Regions from separate parts of the Neomicrococcus aestuarii genome, predicted to be linked through region 3. Evidence: predicted binding sites of a transcription regulator. Region 3 holds the regulator's gene; each other region holds the start of a gene.
What was found. The regulator LexA, encoded in region 3, represses DNA repair genes until DNA is damaged. The targets are predictions, from matches to a motif close to TCGAACANNTGTTCGA.
Positions count from the first base shown of each region.

Region 1: the regulator LexA is predicted to act here: its motif matches at 1,017-1,032, upstream of HD598_RS02415 (HNH endonuclease signature motif containing protein).
Region 2: the regulator LexA is predicted to act here: its motif matches at 3,302-3,317, upstream of ruvA (Holliday junction branch migration protein RuvA).

Region 1 covers NZ_JACHDR010000001.1:541,370-547,918, reverse strand. The annotation lists gene uvrB (excinuclease ABC subunit UvrB) at 1-676, opposite strand, end outside; gene HD598_RS02415 (HNH endonuclease signature motif containing protein) at 1,229-2,539, shown strand; gene HD598_RS02410 (hypothetical protein) at 2,585-2,746, opposite strand; gene coaE (dephospho-CoA kinase) at 2,926-3,579, opposite strand; gene HD598_RS02400 (IMPACT family protein) at 3,597-4,289, shown strand; gene HD598_RS02395 (class I SAM-dependent methyltransferase) at 4,295-5,554, shown strand; gene HD598_RS02390 (DinB family protein) at 5,551-6,021, opposite strand; gene rpsA (30S ribosomal protein S1) at 6,296-6,549, opposite strand, start outside.
Region 2 covers NZ_JACHDR010000001.1:790,812-797,360, forward strand. The annotation lists gene secD (protein translocase subunit SecD) at 1-786, opposite strand, end outside; gene yajC (preprotein translocase subunit YajC) at 870-1,361, opposite strand; gene ruvB (Holliday junction branch migration DNA helicase RuvB) at 1,513-2,580, opposite strand; gene ruvA (Holliday junction branch migration protein RuvA) at 2,580-3,203, opposite strand; gene ruvC (crossover junction endodeoxyribonuclease RuvC) at 3,343-3,930, opposite strand; gene HD598_RS03505 (YebC/PmpR family DNA-binding transcriptional regulator) at 3,935-4,690, opposite strand; gene pdxT (pyridoxal 5'-phosphate synthase glutaminase subunit PdxT) at 4,693-5,307, opposite strand; gene HD598_RS03515 (CapA family protein) at 5,304-6,521, opposite strand.
Region 3 covers NZ_JACHDR010000001.1:363,569-373,695, forward strand. The annotation lists gene hflX (GTPase HflX) at 1-1,555, shown strand, start outside; gene HD598_RS01645 (ATP-dependent DNA helicase) at 1,552-3,594, shown strand; gene lexA (transcriptional repressor LexA) at 3,687-4,442, opposite strand; gene HD598_RS01655 (LysM peptidoglycan-binding domain-containing protein) at 4,739-5,146, shown strand; gene HD598_RS01660 (histidinol-phosphate transaminase) at 5,355-6,470, shown strand; gene hisB (imidazoleglycerol-phosphate dehydratase HisB) at 6,601-7,221, shown strand; gene hisH (imidazole glycerol phosphate synthase subunit HisH) at 7,223-7,861, shown strand; gene HD598_RS01675 (hypothetical protein) at 7,861-8,016, shown strand; gene priA (bifunctional 1-(5-phosphoribosyl)-5-((5-phosphoribosylamino)methylideneamino)imidazole-4-carboxamide isomerase/phosphoribosylanthranilate isomerase PriA) at 8,059-8,793, shown strand; gene HD598_RS01685 (SseB family protein) at 8,836-9,753, shown strand; gene HD598_RS01690 (MFS transporter) at 9,843-10,127, shown strand, end outside.

The sequences.
Region 1 (6,549 bases), 180 kb from region 3:
CGAAGAACTCAATCCTGATGGCTTGCTCTTCGTACATCGGGATGATCTCCACAGTGTCTCCACGGACCCGGAAGGTGCCGCGGTGGAAGTCCATGTCGTTGCGCGAATATTGCATCTGTACGAACTGCCGCAGCATGTCATCACGGTTCAGCTCGGCGCCCTTGGTCAGAGTGACCATTCCGCGGATGTACTCCTCCGGAGTACCGAGACCGTAGATGCAAGAGACCGTCGCGACAACCACCACATCCCGGCGCGTGAGAAGCGCATTCGTTGCCGAGTGACGCAAGCGCTCAACTTCTTCGTTGATGCTTGAATCCTTCTCAATGAACGTGTCCGTCTGGGGAACGTACGCTTCTGGCTGGTAGTAGTCGTAGTAGCTCACGAAGTACTCCACCGCGTTATTCGGCAGGAGTTCTCGGAACTCATTAGCCAGCTGCGCCGCGAGGGTCTTGTTCTGGACCATCACAAGCGTTGGGCGTTGAATCTGCTCGATGAGCCACGCCGTCGTTGCGCTCTTACCGGTACCGGTGGCGCCCAAAAGGACGACGTCTTTCTCGCCGTTGTTGACGCGCTCTGCAAGTTCCTTGATGGCTTGTGGCTGATCGCCGGCCGGCTGGTACTCGCTGATGACCTCAAAGGGTGCAACTACACGATTGATCTGTTGGGCAAGACTCATGTGTAAAAGGCTACGCCTCCGTGCCTGTGTAGATCCCCCACTGGTGACTGTTTTCGCTAACAGAGGTGGAAGTTGTCCACATTCTTGTGCTGTTGCTTTCGGAGTGGCTGCTGGACGAGTCAGGCTGGGTACATGGAATCACGAGAGGAATTCTCTGCGGAAGAAATGGGCCAGGCTGAGAGGGAGCCTGGTCCCGAAGTTGCGTCTGGAGTTGCATCTAAGGTCGCATCTGGAGGTGCGCCTAACGTTGTTTCTGGAAAGGCCGCTAGCCGTGCGCTCTCTTCTACTGCGACGACTGAGGGTGACGTTGCGGACAAGGACGCGATGAGCGCAGAAATCTTCGAGCAGCTGTTCGACTCTCTTCATCAGGCTGAGGTGGCGCGCCGCCAAGCTGATGCCGAAATTTTCCGTGTCACATCTGAGATCGTTGAACTAAGCGCTCGTGACTCCTCGCAACTCAACGAACGAGGAACCCTCAACTTCGAGAGACTCGCCATTCCGCCACGCCCCGGCATGATTACGTCCGTGCGCGCTGGCGTGGGACCGGGACAAATGGCCGAGCTTGCAGTCACCTATCATTTGGCTCAAGAGCTAGATATTTCAGAGTACGAGGCGGCGGCCTTGATGCGCAGGGCGCATTCAGCAGTTCACGTGTTTCCCATGCTTCAGCAAAAGATTTCTGCTGGTGAGGTACCGCGCCGGGCCGTTGAGCACGCGATCGACGAGATTGAAAAGATCACTCCGCCGCCTGTTGATACGCCTCTTCCCGATGAGCAGGGCAACTACCACCCTGACGAACTCACGCGATTTGAGAACGACGTCAAGGCAGCGCAAGAACAGGTCGAGGCGATGAAAAATCAGCTTGCGTCCTTCCTTGAGAGTCGCCTCACCGGAAAGACCGCCTGGCAAGTCAAGAAGTTGGCTGAGAACTGGCGAAAAAGACACCATCTCAAGAGTCCAGCGGCTGCTCATAAAGTTGCCCGAGAGAACCGCTTCATCTCAATTCAGTCCGGCGACGACGGAATGTCATATGTGAACGCCTACATACCAACCGTTGCGGCTGAAGCACTCCAGCGCCGACTTGACAAAGCAGTAGAACAAGCCCGGCTCAAGGATCCCAAGGATCCGCGATCTACCGATGAAACGCGTACCGATGCCTTCCTAAATCTCATTCTGCCGAGTCCTGCAATCCGTAAAGAGCAGGAAATTCAAGAAGCTCAAGGTCGCGAACCGGAATGGATTACCGATGAATCATGGCTCGAGAGCATTTCTGCAACAATTGCCGTTCTGATCCCGTCAAGTGTATTGACCGGGGTCCAGGGAGCGCCCGCAACGTCCAATCTCCTGCCGGAAAGCCATGAGAATCCGGCCGCCGCTCTCGCTCCGGAGAACCGTTGGGCTGAAGGTGAGAGGTTCGGAACGATCGATCCGGACTCTGCGAGGGAACTGGCACGACGGGCAACGGTATGGCGCCGACTCATCGAAGATCCGCTCAATGGATCGGTGAACGGAATTGATACATATCAACCGAGTCGCGAACAACGAGACGCGTTACTGTGGCGGGATCGATTTTGCAGGGTTCCCGGTTGCCAGCGACCCGGGCGATCCTGCGATGCCGACCATTTGCACGAAGCCCAAGATGGCGGGAAAACAACCTTGGAGAACCTAGCTCTGCTCTGCAGAAAGCACCATCGCCTCAAATCACTGGGTCACCTGCGCATCCGCTCTGGAAAAAACGGTGAGCTGACCATCACGGACAGGTTTGGGCTCAGTGTGAAGAGTCGCCCATGGGAAAGTTTGGACGATTCGCCGACAAGAACATTTCGCCGACGCTCCTATCGGTCACTCAATGATGCTGCTTAGCAAGCGTCACTTCTGGAATGTTGCCTCGGTAATGCTCATTGAGCTCTACCAACGCGTGCCCTTTTTCTTCCCATTAGGGTTCAACAGTGGACCCTCCGAGAGCCGTTCCATGGTGGCTCCGGAGAGGCTCTGAACAAACGTGAGCGCTGCAGCAACCGCAAAAATTACTCCCAGACCGGCCAAGATGCCGCTGAGGATTACCGTCATCGAATATGGGCTCTGTCCCGAGACAAATTCCGCTCTGCCACCTAGCAGCAGCCAGAAGACTAGTGCAATCGCCCAGCAAACGGTCATTGCGACGACGAAGCGGCGAACCCACTTCATACGTTGCAATTTGTAAGGCCCTGGAGCTGTACCCCGCCCCGGAATAATTGGCTGTTGTTGACTCATCTATCTTCACTCCTTTGGACACCAGCAGGTGACTCATTAGCTACGTGCTCGTTCCAAAAACGATCTACGGAATCTTTTAGGTCTTCTAGAGAACCTGAATTGTCGAGAATGACATCGGCGATCTTCGCCCGCTCACTGTCTGACGCCTGCGCACTTATTCGAGCAAGCGCGTCCTCCCTCGACATTCCGCGGTCCTCTGTCATGCGCCGGATCCGTTCCTCGATCGGCGCTTCAACCACTACGACGATGTCAAAGCTCTTTTCCTGACCCGTCTCTACCAACAATGGGATGTCTTGAACGATGACAGATCCGGCTGGAGCAGCCGAGATCAAGCGTGCCGATTCTTCGCGGACCCTAGGATGCACAATCGCATTCAGTTGTTCCCGTTTCTGCTCATCTGAGAAGACTATTGCACCCAGAACTGGCCTATTTAGGGTTCCTTCTGGCGTGAGAACCTCAGGACCGAAACTTGAGACAATGTCCTTAAGCGCCGGCGTTCCCTTGGCAACAACGTCACGAGAAATCTGATCTGCGTCGATCAATATGGCGCCAAGTTTCTGAAAGCGACGCGCTGCCGCAGATTTTCCAGAGGCTATGCCGCCGGTGAGGCCAATCATCAACCGTTTCTTAGTCTGCGATTCGGTATTCACTCAATAGACTTTAGAGCATGTCCTCTTCCACCTCCGTCGCCTCGCAGCATGTGTATTGGGTGCCGAAGGAAAGCACAGAGACTATCCACGAAATAGACATCAAACGATCCCGTTTCATTGCTTACGCCAACCGAGTTGAGAGCGTAGATGAATCCCGCGAATTATTAGGCCGAATTCGCCGTGCACACTTTGATGCCAGGCATCATTGCAGCGCCCTCAGTATTGGTTCGAAGCGGGAAATTCAACGAAGTTCTGATGATGGAGAGCCTTCGGGAACCGCCGGGGTGCCGATGTTAGACGCGATTACCCAGCGAGCCATGCCTGATGGAAATAACACTCTCAGTGACGTGTTCGTCGTAGTGGTGAGGTACTTCGGAGGAACGTTACTAGGAGCGGGTGGACTGGTCCGGGCGTATTCCGAGGCCGTATCACGTGTACTGGACGAAATGCCCCTGAATAAACGGGCACTTGTGCAGAAGTTCTCGGTGTTGACCACGGCAGCCGATGCAGGTCGACTGAACTTTGGCCTAAGAAATCACGGAATTGAAGTACTTGATACCAGCTACGGCGCCGATAGCGTTCGAATAGAAGTCGGAGTATTCCACGAACCGGAGGCTATCTCCCGGCTACATGAGGTCGTTGCGAGTATTTCTTCGGGAAGCGCACAAGTGGACGCAAGAGAATCTACGTGGATTGATCTGGGAAGGTAACCGCAGTGACTGATGGCGGACAAGATATGTACAACCTAGATCTTCTGGGCCAAGACGTTTCGCAGGGAGAAATCACCAGGGACTTCGATTTCAGTGCTCTGAGTCGGTGGCCGGAACCTGAGGCCGACAATCTGCAAGGCTCTGATGCCACCGATGAACTGCTTCTCGACACAGCCGATATCCTCTCTGCGCTGACGCGCAGCAACGGGCAAGACGAACTTAGAATCGTCACGCTCAATGACGGCTTTGGAGCACTATCCTTGCCACTCCAACAGTTCGCCCGAGGAAACTCGCTCAACTGGACCATCACAGCCTGGAACGATTCCCTTTCACGCGAACAGGCAATCAGCAACAACGCGACTCAACTTGGCCTTCCTTCCCCTGTTGCCACACAGCTGAAGCTACAGGAGGTGGTGAGCGGCGCCGTCGTCATCCTCATTCAGGCACCTCGTTCTCTGAGCGAGCTACGGCAATTAATCGAAGCCACCGCTCTAGCCGCAAGCGCAGACGTGTTGGTGCTCGTTGGAGGGCGGCAAAAATACCTCACGCTGTCGATCAATGACGTGCTAGGCGAGTATTTCAATGAGGTACGAGCGGGACGCGCTCGTAGCAAGTCAAGAGTCATCGCAGCAACAGGCAAACGACCACTTCCGGAAAACTATGTCTCAGCCTTTCCAGTACGGTCAGAACCCAAGACACTAGCGGGTATCCCACTGAAATTGGCCGCCTACGGCGCAACCTTTGGTGGGACGAACATTGATCCTGGCACGAGGTTCTTCCTAGAGACCCTAAAGCTCACCTTTGGCGATTCCGCGGAATTTCCTGACTCCATTGTCGATCTTGGCTGTGGAAATGGAACCATTTCAAGCTTCTTCCCGCTTCAATTCCCAAAATTCTCAGGACGCATGCTTGCCACCGACTCATCGCGCGACGCCGTGGCTGCGACTCAAGAAACAGCAATCCTCAATAACGAGGCGGACCGTGTAGTCGCCGTCCGGGACGACGCCATGAGCACGTTTCCGGATAAGTCTGAAGAGCTAATACTGCTCAATCCGCCGTTTCATGTGGGGAACACCGTCGACCCCAACATCGCACTCAAACTCTTCAGAGCCTCCGCGCGCGTATTAAAGAACAATGGTGAACTTTGGTGTGTGTGGAATTCACACTTGAACTACAAGCATGACTTGAACAGGATCGTCGGGCCAACCACTGAGATCGCAAAGAACAGGAAGTTCACGGTCACACGATCACTCAAACGTGCCTAGTCCCCTGTCTGTCCGTCAAGTCTCTCGCGCAGAAGATCCGCGTGCCCAGCGTGTCTGGCGTACTCCTCGATCATATGAACGAGAATCCATCGGAACGTCATATCCTCTTCCCCGGCACTAGGCCGCGCAACCCGGGCAGATAACGTGTCAATCCTGGATTGAATACTCCGTGACGCATCAACTGCCCTATCAAACAGCGCAAATACTTCATGTTGAGAATCGTCTATCGCCGAATTCCAGTCCCAGTCAGGATCCTGTTGCCACGGCGCCAAGTCCCAAGGATGGCACGGTTCATTGCCCGCGAGACGGTGTCCAAACCAATAGTCCTCCACGAAAGCCAAATGCTTGATCATTCCGATGAGGTTCATACTGCTAGGAGGGCATGTCGTCCTAACCTCTGCGTCCGAGAGCCCTTCGGCCTTGCGCCGAATCACAGCCCGGTAATAATCCAGAAAACTGAAGAGCATCGCGCGTTCATCCGACGACACTGACGGTTCTGGCGGCAAGACCGACCGCACCGGTGCAACTTCAGCTCCGTCCAAAGCTCGTTCATCCACGGCCCACAGATCTCCTCACTTGGTCACACATTTCAATGACACACCTCGCTGACACTGCGAACCTACGGCTCACCACTTGTTTGGTAACCCTCGAAAATAGTAGGCATAAAAAAGAGGGCCACCCGGTAAACCGGATGACCCTCCAAGGACTAACTTGAAACCTGCTCTAAGAGCAGATCAACAATTAGTTGCCCGTGAGCTTCTCGCGAAGCGCTGCAAGTGCTTCGTCAGATGCCAAGGTGCCCTGCTCTGCGGCTGGAGCCTCAGAAGAGTAGCTGGTCTGTGCTGGCTCGGAAGAACCCTCAGACGTTGCTGCAGCTGCATCTTCGGCGAGGTGCTGTGCAACCTGCTTCTTGTGGGCTTCCCAACGCTCCTGAGCCTCAGCGTACTGCTGCTCCCAAGCGGCGCGCTGCGTCTCGAAGCCTTCGAGCCACTCGT
Region 2 (6,549 bases), 430 kb from region 3:
GAAGCCGGTGGCGGAGACCAAACGCTCGGTCACCTGGCGGAACTTGTCTGCACCCTCAGAGTTGAACTCGAGGTTCACGGCCCACTGGCCCGTGCTAATACCCTGGGAGTTGTTGGCCATGCCGAAGGAGGCATCGGAAATGTCCGTGCCGGGAACTTCTACCGGTCCCACAATGTACTTGTACTGCGTACCTGGGTCACACGTGATGGCAGGCTTGGCAGGATCATTCTCGGGGCGTTCAGCGCTCGCGAGTTCGGTGGGGCAATCGTACGCCTCAAACTTCTTGTACAGCGCCTTGGTGATCCAGTTGGTATCAGAGGCGTTGGCCGGTTCCGCGGTGGGTGCAGGAATGTCTGCGTCTGCGGTGCGGTCAGCTGCCGCGGTGGCCGTCCATGGTGCACCCGTGATGACGGGGCGGAACTCCATGTTCGCGGAGGCTTGGATCAGCTCACGAGTCTTGGCGTCCGGAGTGCCCGGCATGGAAACAACCACGTTGCGCCCGGACTGGGTGGTGATTTCGGCTTCCGAAACACCTGTTCCATCCACGCGCTGGCGGATGATTTCCACGGCCTGGTCCAGCTGCTCTTGGGAAATTTGGGAGTCGCCTTGAACGCGCGGCGCCAGAATCATCTGGGTGCCACCTTCAAGATCGAGTGCGAGCTTGGGAGCCCACGTGGTCTGGTTAGTGAATACACCCGCTGCGAGCAGTCCGCCCAGCAGTACGTGGATGATCGCCAACCATATAAGTCCGGCACGCGCGTGGCGGACTGGTTGAGTCAATGCCATCTAACAACAACTTTCACAGTGACGGAATCGAGCGCACTAGTGGTTGGGTTCAACACTCTAGTGCGCTCGATTCTCAGAGAAATTTAGGCCTTGTTTTCGCCGTCGCGACGCGAATCGTCAATCACGCCATCCGTAGCCTGGGTCTCCGTCGCGGAAGGCGTGGAGTCCTCAACTCGTGGCTGCGGGGTGATCGAGGAAGCGTCATCGGGAACCACAACGTTCTCGGTGGATTCCTCAGCAACAACCTCATCTGGGGTGACAACCTGGCCCACCGCTTGCGTGTGCACGGTAGCGAAGTTACCTGGCGAAAGCTCCAGCTCTACCTTGTTGCCGGCCTCGTCAATCGAAACGACGGTACCGAACAGACCGAAGGTGGTCATGACCGTAGCGCCGGGGGCAAGGCTGGACTTGATCTTCTCCTGTGCCTCACGAGCCTTCTTGCGGCCGCGGAACATCATGAAAATCATCAGTGCCAAAGCCGCGAACAGCACCAGCGTGAACGGATCAAAGCCGGTTGCTTGGGTCGTGGAAGCTTGGGCTACAACGGCGAGAGGCGCCACCATCAGGGAAGTCAAGAATTTGTACCTATTCGTCTATCGTCGGCGAGCCGTTACGGTCAGATGCGCGTGAGTTTGGGGTCACATGCAGAGTACGGCCGTGGCCATTCTATAGGTCACACCTTAACGAACCCTCCACGGCTCACGGAGGACGACGACGCAGCTCGCCTTAGTCTTCCGCTTCGGCTTGGTCGTCGTCGAAGGAAATATAGGTCTGCCCGGACAGGATGGCATCCTTCGGCATGGTCAGACCGAGGTGCTCCCACGCTTGCGGGGTCGCGATGCGCCCGCGCGGGGTGCGGCCCAGTAATCCTTCACGCACCAGGAACGGTTCGGCCACGGTTTCAACCGTTTCCGTTTCCTCGCCTACCGCGATGGCAAGCGTGGACAGACCCACAGGTCCGCCACCGAACTTGGTGCACAGAGCATGCAGGACGGCCCGGTCCAGCCGATCCAGTCCCTTCGCGTCGACTTCGTACATATCCAATGCTGCGGAGGCCGCACGCGCATCAATCTGTTCAATCCCGTGCACAAGCGCCCAGTCACGCACGCGGCGCAAGAGGCGGTTGGCGATACGGGGCGTTCCGCGGGAGCGGGAGGCCACTTCATAGAAGCCCGCGGAGTTCACTTTCAAATCCATGAGCATGGCGGAACGGCGCAATACCAGTTCAAGCTCGGGAACCGAATAGAACTCGAGGTGTCCGGTGAAGCCAAAGCGGTCACGGAGCGGGCCAGGTAGTAGGCCAGCGCGCGTGGTGGCACCGACGAGCGTGAACGGTGGAAGGTCCAGCGGGATGGCGGTAGCGCCGGCGCCCTTACCCACCACAATGTCGACGCGGAAATCTTCCATGGCCATATAGAGCATTTCCTCAGCGGGACGGCTCATACGGTGAATTTCGTCCAGAAAGAGCACTTCGCCTTCGCTCAGGGAAGACAAGATAGCCGCTAGGTCTCCGGCGTGCTGGATGGCCGGTCCCGAAGAGATGCGCAGTGGCGCGTTCATTTCGGCGGCGATGATCATGGCCAGCGTGGTTTTGCCCAGGCCGGGAGGGCCGGAGAGCAACACGTGATCGGCGACGCGCTCACGAATCTTGGAGGCTTCCAACACCAGTGAGAGCTGTTTGCGAACGCGGGGCTGACCCACGAAGTCGTCCAGATTCTTAGGTCGAAGCGCAGCTTCAATTACTCGTTCTTCTGGTTCGGCGCCAGAGGCTGTCAACGGTACTTCGTCGCTCATCAGTTGCGTCCTGTTGCGGAGTTACCCAGGGTACGCAACACTGCGCGAAGAATTTCTGGGACGGACCCGCGCTCGGCAATCTCAGGCTCCGTCTCCGGGAACTTTGCCAGCATGCGCTTGGCGTCCTTTTCCGACCAGCCCAGTCCCACGAGCGCCTCGGTAACTTGTGGCTCCCATGGGTTCTCCCCCACGACGACAGAAACGATGCCTTCGTCCTCGCCCGTCGGTGCGAGCTTGCCGGCAAGCTCCAGCACAATGCGCTGGGCTCCTTTGGGGCCAATACCGGGAACCTTCGTGAACGCGGTGACGTCCTTGGTGGTGGTGGCAATACGCACGGCTTCGGCTGAATGTACCGCGAGGATTGCCAAGCCAATGCGTGGGCCTACGCCGGAGACGCTAATGAGGACCTCAAAAACATCGCGCGATCCCCCATCCGCGAAACCGTACAGATTCATGGAGTCTTCGCGGACCACCATGTGGGTGTGCAGCGTGGCTACCTCGCCCACCGTGAGTGCGGCGAGCGTGCTCGGAACTGAATGCACTAGCATTCCGAAGCCGTTGACGTCGATCACCACATGTGACAAACCAACATGGGTAACCGTTCCCGTCAGAGTTGCAATCACGCCTTCACCTTTCACTGTGCTGAGTTTTCACTTTTCTGCGCCTTCAACAAGCTGTGCGCACTGAAGCGACTTCAGAACAGGTAGAACTCAACAACCTTTAGAACACATCTACGAAAACCGTACTCGATGATGAGTGCTTTTAGCGAGAGCGGGTTCGGCGTGCCGTCGCTTCAGCGGCCGCCCAGGCCTTTTGCGCGGGCGTGAGGGCGCTAGCGGAGTGCGAGGACGCGCTGGCTTGGGAGCCCGGCGCTGCACCGCGCCACCCGTGCGTGATCGCCAGGGCAATGGCGTCGGCTGCGTCCGCGGGTTTCGGGACTTCGGTCAACCGCAGAATCTTGGTCACCATCTTGCCCACCGCATCCTTCGAGGCTTGGCCGCTGCCGGTGACAGCGGCTTTCACCTCCGTGGGGGTGTGCAGGGCTACGGGAATACGACGACGCGCGGCTGCGGCAATCACAATGCCTGAGGCTTGTGCCGTACCCATGACGGTAGAGACATTCGTTGAGGCGAACACGCGCTCGATGGCCACCACGTCTGGCTTGTACTGATCAAGCCAGGCTTCAATCCCTTGGTCAATCCTCAAAAGTCGCTCGTCGAGCGGCTGATCGGCGGTAGTGCCAATGACGGTCACGCCGACCAGTTGCGTGCGCCGATTCGTTTCCACGTCGACGCACGCTAAACCGCAGCGAGTAAGGCCGGGGTCCACCCCGACTACTCGAAGGGTCACTGGGTTAGTCTTCGTCCAGCTCGGCCATGACGTCAGCGGAGATGTCTACGTTGGAGTAGACGTTCTGCACGTCATCCAAGTCTTCCAACGCGTCCGCCAGCTTGAGGAACTTGCGAGCAGAATCTGCATCGAGTTCAACCTGCATGGAGGAGACGAATTCAACTTCGTCGGTCTCGTACTCGATGCCAGCTTCTTCGAGGCTAGACACCACGGCACGCAGATCCTGTGGCTCGGAGTGAACTTCGAAGTTCTCTCCGGAGTCCTTGACCTCTTCAGCGCCGGCTTCAAGCACAGCCATGAGAAGGTCATCTTCGGTGAGCTCGTTCTTCGGCAAGTTCACGACGCCCTTGCGGGTGAACTGATAAGAAACGGAACCTGGATCGGCGATCGATCCACCGTTACGGGTCACGGCAAGGCGCACCTCAGAGGCGGCGCGGTTCTTGTTATCCGTCAAACACTCAATAAGAAGTGCGGAGCCCTGTGGGCCACGTGCTTCGTACATGATCTCTTGGTAGTCAATAGACTCACCGGTCAGACCGGCACCACGCTTGATCGCGCGGTCAATGTTGTCATTGGGCACAGAAGTCTTTTTAGCCTTAGAAACGGCAAGTTCCAGAGCAGGGTTGCCGGACATATCTGCGCCACCGGCGCGAGCAGCAACTTCGATGTTCTTGATGAGCTTGGCGAAAGACTTGGCGCGCTTGGCGTCGATGACAGCTTTCTTGTGCTTAGTGGTTGCCCATTTGGAATGGCCTGACATGCCTAAGCTTCCCCTCGTATGATCTTGATGAACAATTCGTGAACGCGGCGCTCCCCCGAAACTTCAGGATGGAAGCTCGTCGCGAGCAGATTCCGCGAACGGACTGCGACAATTCTAGTAGCATCCAGCGCGGGCACCGGGACGCTAGCGAGGATTTCTACGTTCTCTCCCACACGTTCCACCCATGGCGCACGGATAAAGACTGCCTTGAGGGGTTCGCTGAGTCCCTTGAAGTCAATGTCTTCTTCAAATGAATCCACTTGGCGTCCAAAGGCATTTCGGCGCACGGACATATCGATTCCGCCGAACGTCTGTTGCGGGTTTCCCTTGAGATCGTGGGCGGGATCCACAATGTGATCGGCCAGCATGATCAATCCGGCGCAAGAGCCGTAAACGGGAAGACCGTCTGCGATCGCGTCTTTGATGGGCTGCGCAATGTCGAAGGAACGGGCTAACTTGTCGATCGCGGTGGATTCTCCGCCGGGGATGATCAGTCCGTCGAGTCCGGTGAGTTCCCGCGCGCGCCGCACCGGCACGCTGGATTGTCCTAAATCGTCAATCGCGCGAAGGTGTTCGCGAAAATCGCCCTGCAGGGCAAGTACTCCAATGGTGGTCATGGTGTGTAATTATCCTGCCTTGCACCGTCTTCATCCGCACCGAGCTGATTCACGGTGGTTGTGGTGCGTTCCAAACTTGCTGAGTCTTCGGACGACGTGGTGCAGATTTCGTCCGTTCCCAGGGCGCACCAGCGGTCGGGTTCGCGTGCCATGATGTGCGCGGTCCAGGCGGGAGCTTCGGTGTTCCACGTGCCGTCGTCGTCCTTCATAAATCGAAATCGAACCGTAAGTCCTTCGCGGTTCACGGCGAGATCGGTCGCGTGACGGGCCACCGAATTTCCCAGGCCGTAGACCAACCAGGTGCCGTCATACTTCTCGATGGGAAGCACCGAGTGCGTGTGATGTCCGTAGACGGCGTCGAATTCCCCGGAAGCGGCCAGTGCTTTGAACGTTTGTTCTTGAGAAGCCGACGGCGTGGAGACGTATTCGGTGCCGTCGTGTGTCCCGGCGAGCACCACATCAGCCCCGGCTTCGCGCGCTGCTTTGGCTTTCGCAATCATGCGGTCCGTATTGATCATGTCGACCCGCCACGATGCGTCAGCGCGGAGCCCGTTCAGACTGAACGTTCCCACCACAATGGCCACTTTGACGCCGTTGGATTCGAGGACGAGCGGCTCCTCCGCCTCACTCGCCGTCCTATAAGAGCCGGTGGTCTCTAGCCCGGCAGCCTCCAAGGTGTCGAGAGTTCGAACCACGCCCTCGGTCCCCGCGTCGACCGTGTGGTTTGACGCCGTGGAGCACGCGTCGTATCCGGTTTCCTTTAGCGCCTCGGCAATATCGGGCGGAACCGTGAAACTTGGGTATCCGCGGTACGGTCCGCCTTCGGGCGCGAGCGGCGTTTCCATATTGCACACCCCGATGGCTTCGTCGGGAAGCAAGGGTTTGAGACCGGCTAGCAAGGGCGCGAAATCGTAGCTACCGTCGGCCTGTTCGGCGTTCTCCCACAGCGGCGGGTGCAGCAGCACATCCCCAGTCAGTACCACATCCACGCACTCACCCGCACCGCAATCTGACGCCTCACTTTCGCTGCTGTCAGAACTGACGCTGGCCCCGCCGGAACTGAGGGTTGCGCTGGGAGTGGAGCTGGCGTCGTCGTAATTTCCTAGAGAGGACGACGGCGCAGCTTGCTCCCCTGCCGAGCATCCAGTGAGCGCGTTGGTGAGGATCAGGAGGGCTGCCGCGACGTTGCGGGCTGGGTGAGAGATGTTATTCACGTTTCGAGCCTATCGGGAGGAACAGATT
Region 3 (10,127 bases):
TATTGACCGGATTTTGGCGCACGACGACGCAGCCTCGCCTTCGCAGGACGGTTCCGGACATTCCCCGGAGGACGGCGAAGAGCTCGGCGGAACGTCGTCGGCGCTGTCGCGCGGGCGCGCTCAAGCGCTGTCCAGTCTTGATCGCGAGCACTCCGAATGGGACGGCGATCAGCAAGATCTTGCGGAACGTCGCGCCTTGCGTCGCGTCGCCGGTCTGTCCACCGAACTTGAAGACGTCACCGAAGTTGAATACCGCCAGTTGCGCCTCGAGCGCGTGGTGCTTGCCGGTATTTGGTCCGATGGCACCATCGAGGACGCGGAGAATTCCTTGCGCGAACTCGCTGCTCTCGCGGAGACGGCGGGTTCGGAAGTTCTCGATGGACTTTTGCAGCGGCGCATGAAGCCGGACCCAGGAACGTTCTTGGGCTCAGGTAAAGCGCAGGAACTGCGAGAGATCGTCGCCGCCGAAGGCGCGGATACCGTGGTCATTGACTCGGAGCTGGCTCCTTCACAACGACGTGCCCTCGAAGACATCGTCAAGGTCAAAGTTATTGACCGCACGGCATTGATCTTGGACATCTTCGCGCAGCATGCGAAGAGCCGTGAAGGTCGCGCCCAAGTGGAACTCGCGCAGCTCGAATACCTCTTGCCACGTTTGCGTGGTTGGGGTGAATCGATGTCCCGGCAGGCCGGTGGTCGTGTTGGTGCTGCTGGGGGCGGCATTGGTTCTCGTGGCCCGGGTGAAACGAAAATCGAGCTCGATCGTCGTCGTATTAGAACCCGCATGGCGAAACTGCGCCGCGAAATCCAAGCCATGAAACCGGCTCGCGAAGCTAAGCGAGCCAACCGTAAGCGCAACGATGTTCCGTCTGTTGCCATCGCGGGCTATACGAACGCAGGCAAGTCCTCGGTGCTGAACCGATTGACCAATGCTGGCGTCCTTGTGGAGAACGCGCTCTTCGCAACCTTGGATCCCACGGTTCGTAGGACGCAGACGGAGGACGGTATTGAATACACGCTCACCGACACCGTCGGTTTCGTGCGTTCCTTGCCCACGCAGCTGGTCGAGGCCTTCCGTTCCACGCTTGAGGAAATCGGGGATTCTGACCTGATTCTTCACGTCGTGGATGGATCGCACCCGGATCCGGAAGGACAGATTCGTGCTGTTCGCGAAGTGCTTCGGGACATCGATGCACAGAACATCCCGGAGGTCATTGTCCTGAATAAGGCCGATGCCGCGGATCCTTATGTGCTCGAGCGCATCAAGAACCGCGAACCGCGCACTATGGTGGTTTCGGCTCGAACCGGTTACGGAATCGAGGAGCTTCTTCAGGAAGTGTCCGAGTCCATTCCACGTCCCGGCGTGGAGCTGGATGTGGTGATTCCGTATCAGCGTGGTGACTTGGTCAGCCGTCTGCACGAGCAATCGGCGGAAATTATCGCCATGGATCACGTGGAGGAGGGTACTCGCATGCATATCAAGGTGCGCCAGGACTTTGCGGCCGAGCTGGAACCCTTTGTGGTAACTCCTTCGGAGGGCGCTACCCAAGCATGATCGATGAGGAGCTGAACGGCGCCGAGCGCGTTGATGAACTGCTGACGCTTGCCGTGTCCAAAATGGGCGGGCAAGCGCGTTCCGGGCAACACGAAATGGCCCAAAAGGTGATCGAATCCTTTGAAAAGGGTGGGCACCTTTTGGTCCAGGCCGGCACCGGAACGGGAAAGTCTTTGGGGTACCTGGTGCCCTCGATTTATCACTCGCTCAGCGCCGAGAAGCCCATCATCATCTCCACCGCTACTCTGGCGCTCCAAAGCCAGATTGTGGGCCGTGACCTTCCGCGGCTCTTGAAGAACCTGGAACCCGAGTTACCTCGTCCCGTGGATGCGGTCCTGCTGAAGGGCCGCTCCAACTACGTGTGCAAGCACAAGCTGGGCGGGGGATACCCGGAGGAGCCCACGGATGCGCTGTTCGATTGGGCCGACGGTGCGGCCGCCGCTCCCCATCAAGCTGCCTCGCCTTCGAGCGCTCTGGGGCAAGAAATTGTTCGTTTGCGGGATTGGGCTGAAGACACCGAAACCGGTGACCGCGACGAGTTGACGCCCGGCGTCTCGGACAAGGCCTGGCGCCAGGTGTCCGTCAGCGCGATCGAGTGCCTAGGGTCGCAACGCTGCCCTATGGCGGAAGAGTGTTTCAGCGAGTTGGCCCGTAAAAAGGCTGCGCAAGCCGACATTGTGGTCACCAACCACGCGCTCTTGGCGATCGCCGCTTTCGAAGGTCTTGCCGTCCTGCCAGAGTTCGACATTGTGGTGGTGGATGAAGCCCACGAGCTCGAGGATCGTGTCACCAATTCGGTGACCAAGCCGCTGTCCGTCGCCACGATCTCCGCGGCTGCCAGTGCGGCACGCAAGCACGCCAAAGTCATTGTGGAGCCACTCGAACGAGCCAATAGAGCCTTCGAGGAATCCGTCTCTAGCGTGTCTGATGGTCTTTTGCCACGCGGTATTACCGAGGAGCAACGAGAAGCGCTCACCATGGTGCGGGAGGCCGCCCGCGTGGTTGCCTCGGATATCAAGATTGACTCTGCGAATCCGGACGGAGCCATGCAGATGGCGAAGTCGCAGATCATGTACATCGTGGAACAAGCCGAGCGTCTCTTGGAAGCTTCTCCCCAGTACGACGTCGTGTGGGCGGCTCGCCCGCGCGAGTTTGTGCCTGGTAGTGGGTACCAGTCCGCATCAGAAGATTCCCCCGCAGTTCTGCACGTCGCCCCACTTTCTGTGGGAATGCAACTGAGGGAGGGGCTCTTCGCAGATCGTACCGTCGTGCTCACGAGCGCAACGCTAGCGATTGGCGCGGCGTTCGATACCGCCGCCGGAAACCTTGGGCTCAGAGGCGATGGTGCGCCGTCGTGGTCCGGAATCGACGTCGGCAGCCCGTTTGACTACTCCAAGCAGGGTGTCCTCTACGTGGCGAAGCACCTTGACGCACCCTCGCGAGACGTCAACCCACGCACATACGACGAGATCGAGCGATTGATCAACGCCTCCGAAGGCGGAACGCTCGCCCTCTTCTCCTCCCGCCGAGCGGCCGAAGAAGCCGCCGAAGAACTGCGGCGTCGCGTGGACTATGACATTTTGTGCCAAGGCGAATCGAGCATGAAGGCACTCGTCGAAGAGTTCTCTGAGAATGAAGCTACGTGTCTCTTCGGCACCATGTCCTTGTGGCAAGGCGTTGACGTCCCGGGCACCTCATGCCGACTTGTCATCATTGACCGAATTCCGTTCCCGCGCCCCGACGAACCCCTCGTGAAGGCACGCACACAGGACGTTGATCGTCGCGGTGGCAGCGGCTTTATGAGCGTGTCCGTCAGTAGCGCGGCCACTAAGCTGGCGCAGGGTGCTGGCCGTCTGATTCGTTCCACGGATGATCGTGGCGTCGTCGCAATCTTGGATTCTCGTCTCGTCAGCCGGCGCTATGGAGGGTTCATCAAGGCGTCCCTGCCGCCAATGTGGTCCACCACGGATCCCGACGTCGTGACGGGTGTCCTTAAACGACTAGCGGCCGCCGCCAAGAATCAGGCGACGACCGCTTAGAAGCGACCCTTTCGAAGCGACCGCTCAGTAAAGACCGCTCAGTAAAGACCGCTGAGAAACGAAATTAGAAATGAAACACGGATTGCTGCGAGCTAGATAGCGCGTAGGACGGAAACCACGCGACCCATGATGGTGGCGTGATCGCCCAAAATCGGTTCGTAGTTCGTGTTCTGCGGCAAAAGCCACGTGTGACCATCGCGCTGACGGAACGTCTTGACCGTGGCTTCATCGTCCAGCAGAGCCGCAACAATGTCTCCGTTATTGGCGGAGTTCTGGCGACGAACAACTACCCAGTCACCGTCCGCAATGGCGGCGTCGATCATTGAGTCGCCAGCGACCTTCAGCATGAAGAGTTCGCCTTGACCGGTGAGAACTCGCGGCAAGAGCATGGTGTCTTCCACCGACTGCTCGGCAAGAATTGGTCCGCCGGCGGCGATACGTCCCACGAGCGGAACGGCGACGAGATCGTCGTTATCTACGAAAACGGTGCGGCCTTCAGGTATAGAGGCGGACGTATCAGAGTTCTGGACCGAGGATTCCTTGGCGAAAGCTTTTTGCTCTTCAGCCCACTTCTTAGCCTCGACCTTTTCGATCAGCAATTCGATAGCACGGGGACGGTTAGGGTCACGACGGATGACTCCACGCTGCTCGAGCTGTGCAAGCTGATAGGTCACGCTGGAAAGCGATGCTAGTCCGGCGGCGTCGCCGATCTCTCGCATGGTGGGAGGGTAGCTGTTTTCTTCGATCAAACGATGAATGACATCAACGATCTGAAGCTGCCGACTGGTGAGTCCTGGGAAGTGCGCGTTGGCACGTTCCTGAATCTTGGTCATTGTCCGCCGTGTCATGTTCCGGTCCCGTCTCTTGCCGTCGATTGACGTTCCATCTTTTGACGAAAGTCCCCGAGTTTGCCTGCTGAATTCGGAATCTATGTTCTAAGTGTCAGTACCCGTGAGGACACTAGTTCTAGCAGCTTCCGTTGCACTAACACTACGGTACCTGCGCACGTCTTTGAAAGATTTGTTCGAGTGTGTCTCGACAATCATCGAAGATACGTGCTAGAAATGTTCTATAGGTTTTCGAAGCAGTATTCGAGGCGGGGCGAAAAGTCGCCCAAGTCTTCGAAAGAATGAAGGGGAGAACAATGACTATTGCCGCAATTTCATCGCCGTTCCGCGCGACTGCAGGCCGCTCGTCGTTGACCGATTTTTCGAAAGCACGTCCTCGCACGGCACAGCGACCGGCGAAGCTTCAACTCACCCGCAAGGGCCGTCTGGTGTTCATCGGGATCCCGTCCATGACCTTGGCAGCCGCCTTGCTGGCGCTCGTTGGGCTGTTCACCAGCCCCGTGCTGGCAGGATCCACGGCACCTTCAAGTGTTGACGCCGTCCAGGTCACCGTCTTGCAGGGTGACTCCTTGTGGAGCATCGCTGAAGCAGTGGCTCCAGGTCAGGATCCCCGCGAAACCATCGAACAGATTCAGGAATTGAACGTCATCGATGGCAAGACCTTGCGCGTTGGTCAGGAAATTTTCGTTCCGGTTCACCCATAACCGAACTTCGCCACTGGAACGCCACTGGAACTAGGACCACTGGAACTAGGACCACTGGAACTAGGTCGGTCCGCGGGGAATGGGGCTGGCCTGGAGCCGGCCGGGAGTCAGTGTAGCGACAGATATCACTACGTGCATTCCAGTCATGACGACTCAAAATTCCGGTCCGCTGTTCGTCTTTGCCTAGAATTGACTGGTGAATCAGTCAATGGATCCTTTTGAACGTCTGCCGCTTCGGGACAACCTTCGCGGACTGAAGCCGTATGGTGCGCCACAGCTTGACGTGCCGAACATGCTCAACGTCAACGAGAACACTCATCCGCTTCCTGTTGAAGTACGTGATTCCATTGCCGAGGACGTGCGCGCAGCAGCTGCGAACCTCAATCGCTACCCGGACCGCGAGTTCTCAGAACTACGCGAACGCCTGGCCGGCTACTTGGGGCACAACCTAACAGCCGCAAACATCTGGGCCGGCAACGGTTCCAACGAGGTTCTCCAGCACATCCTCCAAGCGTTCGGTGGACCAGGCCGCTCGGCCATGGGTTTCCCTCCCACCTACTCGATGTACCCGCTCCTTGCTGCCGGTACCGACACCGAATACATCAAGGGCGTCCGTGCAGACGACTTCGAACTAAGCGCCGAGTCCGCAGCTCAGCAGGTTCGTGAAGCACAGCCAAACATTGTCTTCTTGTGCTCGCCCAACAACCCCACCGGCACCGCACTTGGCCTTGACGTCATCAAGGCCGTGTACGACGCAGGGGAAGCCTCCAACGCCATCATCATTGTGGACGAGGCTTACGCAGAGTTCTCCCACGTCGGAACTCCTTCAGCACTCACCTTGCTCGAGGGCCGTGAGCGGTTGATCGTCTCTCGAACCATGAGCAAAGCTTTCGCTCTGGCCGGCGCGCGTTTGGGTTACATGGCCGCAGCGCCATCTGTCGCAGATGCCATGCGCCTAGTGCGCTTGCCGTACCACTTGTCAGCAGTAACCCAAGCAACTGCTAACGCAGCACTCAAGCACGTTGATGCCTTGTTGGCGAACGTCGAAGACATCAAGATGCAGCGCGATCGCATTGTCGACGAGCTCAAGCGCATGGGCCTCCAGCCAGCCTCGAGTGACTCGAACTTCGTCTTCTTTGGCGGCCTCGAGAACCCGGCACTCGTGTGGCAAGAACTCTTGAACCGCGGCGTACTGATTCGCGACGTGGGCATTCCAGGACACTTGCGCGTCACGGCTGGAACGGAAGCTGAAACCACCGCATTCCTGACCGGCCTCGAGGAAATTCTCGAAAAGTCTCAGTCGGACGCTGCGCCGATAGAATAGATGTAGGTCCCGGAGGCAACCCATACCGTCCTCCTCATCAAGCGCCGCGTGACTCAAGGTCCGTGCGCGAGTTGGTCACCCGTGGCGGTGAGACCCCGCTGGTCGTAAGACCGCCTAACCGAAGGAATTCATGTCTGCCGAATTGTTGAGCGGCCGTAGTGCCCGTATGGAACGCGCGACGAGCGAGTCGAGCGTCGTAGTGGAGCTGAACCTGGACGGCACGGGCCAGTCCAACATCGATACCTCGGTACCGTTCTACGACCACATGCTGACGGCACTGTCCAAGCACTCCCTGATTGACCTGACGGTCAAGGCCACCGGTGACACTCACATCGACGTTCACCACACGGTAGAAGACATCGCCATCACTCTGGGCGAAGTCCTGAAGACCGCCTTGGGAAACAAGGCAGGCATTCGTCGCTTCGGCGAAGCCACCGTTCCACTGGATGAAGCCCTCGCCAACGCCGTTGTGGACATCTCTGGTCGTCCTTTCATTGTTCACTCGGGTGAGCCGGCAGGTCAGGAGTACCACTTGATTGGTGGCCACTTCACGGGTTCGCTGACCCGTCACATCTTTGAGGCCATTGCTTTGCACGCCGGCATTTGCATGCACATCACCCTCATCGGCGGCCGCGATCCGCACCACATCGTGGAAGCACAGTTCAAGGCTTTCGCTCGCGCGCTACGTCAGGCAGTCGAGCTGGACCCACGTATTGGTAATGCCATTCCTTCCACGAAGGGCGCTCTCTAGGATGTCCAAACCCTCCGTTACCGTTCTGGACTACGGCTCCGGAAATGTTCGCTCCGCCGTTCGCGCCCTCGAACACGTGGGAGCCGAGGTCAAGCTCAGCCGCAACGCTGACGATGTCCTGAACGCCCAGGGACTCTTGGTGCCAGGCGTGGGAGCCTTCGCAGCTGTCATGGACGCGCTCAAAAGCGTTGGTGCCCTCAACTGGATCGGCCGTCGCGTGGCTGGAAACCGCCCCGTGATGGGCATCTGCGTAGGCCACCAAATCCTGTTCGAAGAAGGCGTTGAACACGGCGTTCGCACCGAAGGTATGGGGGAGTGGCCCGGCAAGGTAGAGCTCTTGAAGGCCGACGTGGTTCCGCACATGGGCTGGAACACCGTTGAACCGGCTGAAGGTTCCCAACTGTTCAAGGGCATTGAGGATGAGCGCTTCTACTTTGTGCACTCCTATGCCGTTCAGGAATGGAACTTTGACGTCGCGCAACCGCGCATGAAGCCACCTGCCGTGACGTGGTCCCAGCACGGTGAGAGCCGCTTCATCGCTGGGGTCGAGAACGGACCGCTCAGCGCCGTCCAGTTCCACCCGGAGAAGTCCGGCGACGCTGGCGCGCAACTCCTGCGGAACTGGCTGGAAACTCTCTAATGTGGTCCATTGTCCTGATGGCCGTTGGCGGCCTGTTCATCGGCGGAGCGCTTTCGCTGCGTCAACAAAAGGCCCATATCTCGTGGATTATCACCGCGGCAGCCCTTGCGATCGTTTCGCTGGGCGCAGCGTGGGCGCTGACCTACAGCAACTAACACACCTTCATTCTTAGCAAGACTCAAAAGATCGGAATATTCATGGACACCAACATTCTTGAGCTCCTCCCCGCAGTTGACGTTGCGGACGGCCAGGCTGTCCGCTTGGTCCAGGGCGAAGCCGGCAGCGAAACCGGTTACGGCGATCCGTTGGAAGCCGCAATGGCGTGGCAGAACGACGGCGCCGAGTGGGTTCACTTGGTGGACTTGGACGCCGCTTTTGGTCGCGGAAATAACACGGACATCCTGCGCCGCGTCTCCGACGAATTGAACATCAGGGTAGAACTCTCCGGCGGCATCCGCGACGACGAGTCCCTCGAACGCGCCCTGGAATTTGGTGCAGCACGCGTGAATCTGGGAACCGCCGCTCTCGAGAACCCTGAATGGACGGCTCGTGCAATTGCCCGTCACGGCGACAAGATCGCCGTGGGCCTCGATGTCCGCGGCACCACCCTCGCAGCGCGTGGCTGGACCAAGGAAGGCGGAGATCTCTGGGAGGTCTTGCAGCGCCTTGAGGACGCTGGCTGCGCTCGCTACGTGGTCACCGACGTCACCAAGGACGGAACCCTTCGCGGCCCCAACGTTGAGCTCTTGAAGCAGATGACGGAAAAGACCTCGAAACCAATCGTCGCTTCCGGCGGCATCTCTAGCCTCGACGACCTTCGTGTTCTCCGCGAGCTGGTCCCGTTCGGCGTCGAAGGCGCCATTGTGGGCAAAGCCCTCTACGCTGGCCGCTTCACGCTTCCTGAAGCACTCGATGTAGCCGGACGCCGCTAAATCTCGTTTTAGCGGTCGCACGCTCACGCAACGAAAGAACTCATGTCGCACGATCACTCCCACGCCCACGGCGCTGAACGACACCTGCCCGGACACATCGCTGCCGCGTTGGCTCGGGCCGGTCAAGCCACGGACTCCGCTGGCGTGCCGTGGGCAGGGCGTGATCTCACCGACTCTGCGGATCCTCAGCACCAGTTCGAAAATGACAACGGCTTAGCCGTTCCGGAACTAGACAGTGCCGTGACGGAGTTCATCACCAGTGCTCCACCGAGCACCGCTGCGGACATCGCTGAGGCCGAGCAAAAGATAGTCGGTGCTCTGGCCCGCGCCCGCGTCTTCGTACCGGTCGTGGCAGAGCTGGCCGAAGGTGGACTCGGGGAACACGGTTTCGCCGAGGATAAGTCCTCAGACATGGCACTCGTGTGGCTTCAAGCTCCTGACGGACGCAAAGCGCTTCCGATCTTTAGCGCGGTTGACCGGCTCACGCAGTGGCACCCGGAAGCGCGCCCCGTTGCCGTGTACGCAGCACGCGCAGCCCTCAGCGCCGTTGCGGAAGAAGCGCAGTTGTTGGTCTTGGACCCCGGCTGCAACGGAACCTTCGTGGTGCGCCGACCCGCTGTGTGGTCGCTGGCCCAACAGCAAGAGTGGACGCCCAGCTACATCGATCAAGACCTTCAAAAGAGCCTGGACCAGATCGCCCAGAACGAACCTCTGGTGGACGCGCTCGAGATCTCTCCTGGTCGAGGCGTTACCTCCCACAGCAGCACAGGCACTGTTCTTCCCGGGGGCGGAGCAGGACCCGAAGTACTCGTCACGGTGCACGTCACGGACGGCATCACCGCCGAACAAGCTCAACTTGTTGCCCAATCGGTGGCTCGAAAACTAGGTGAGACTCAAGCTTTTGCGCTCGCAGTTGATACGGTCGAGCTGAGTGTCGCCCGCGGCCCGGCAATGTTCTAACGCCGGCACCTCGGCTACACATCTGTAACTACCTCTCGCAGCTGACATCTTGCAGCTGAAACCTCGAAGCAGAAACACGGAGCGGTTCGTTGAACTTCGATCGCTATAAACAGGTCCTCTCCATCCCCGGCATCCCCATGCTCCTGGTGGTGGGTCTGATTGCCCGATTCCCGCACGCTGCGGCCGGGGTCATGCTGACCCTGCACGTAGCCCAGACCCTCGGTAAGGACTGGGCTAGCGCCGGACTGGTCGGCGCTATCTTCACGGTCGGTATTGCGGTGGGCTCTCCGTGGCGCGGTCGTTCCATCGACGTCAAAGGACTCCGCCGAGCACTCATTCCTTCGATCATCGGCGAAGCTACCCTCTGGAGCATC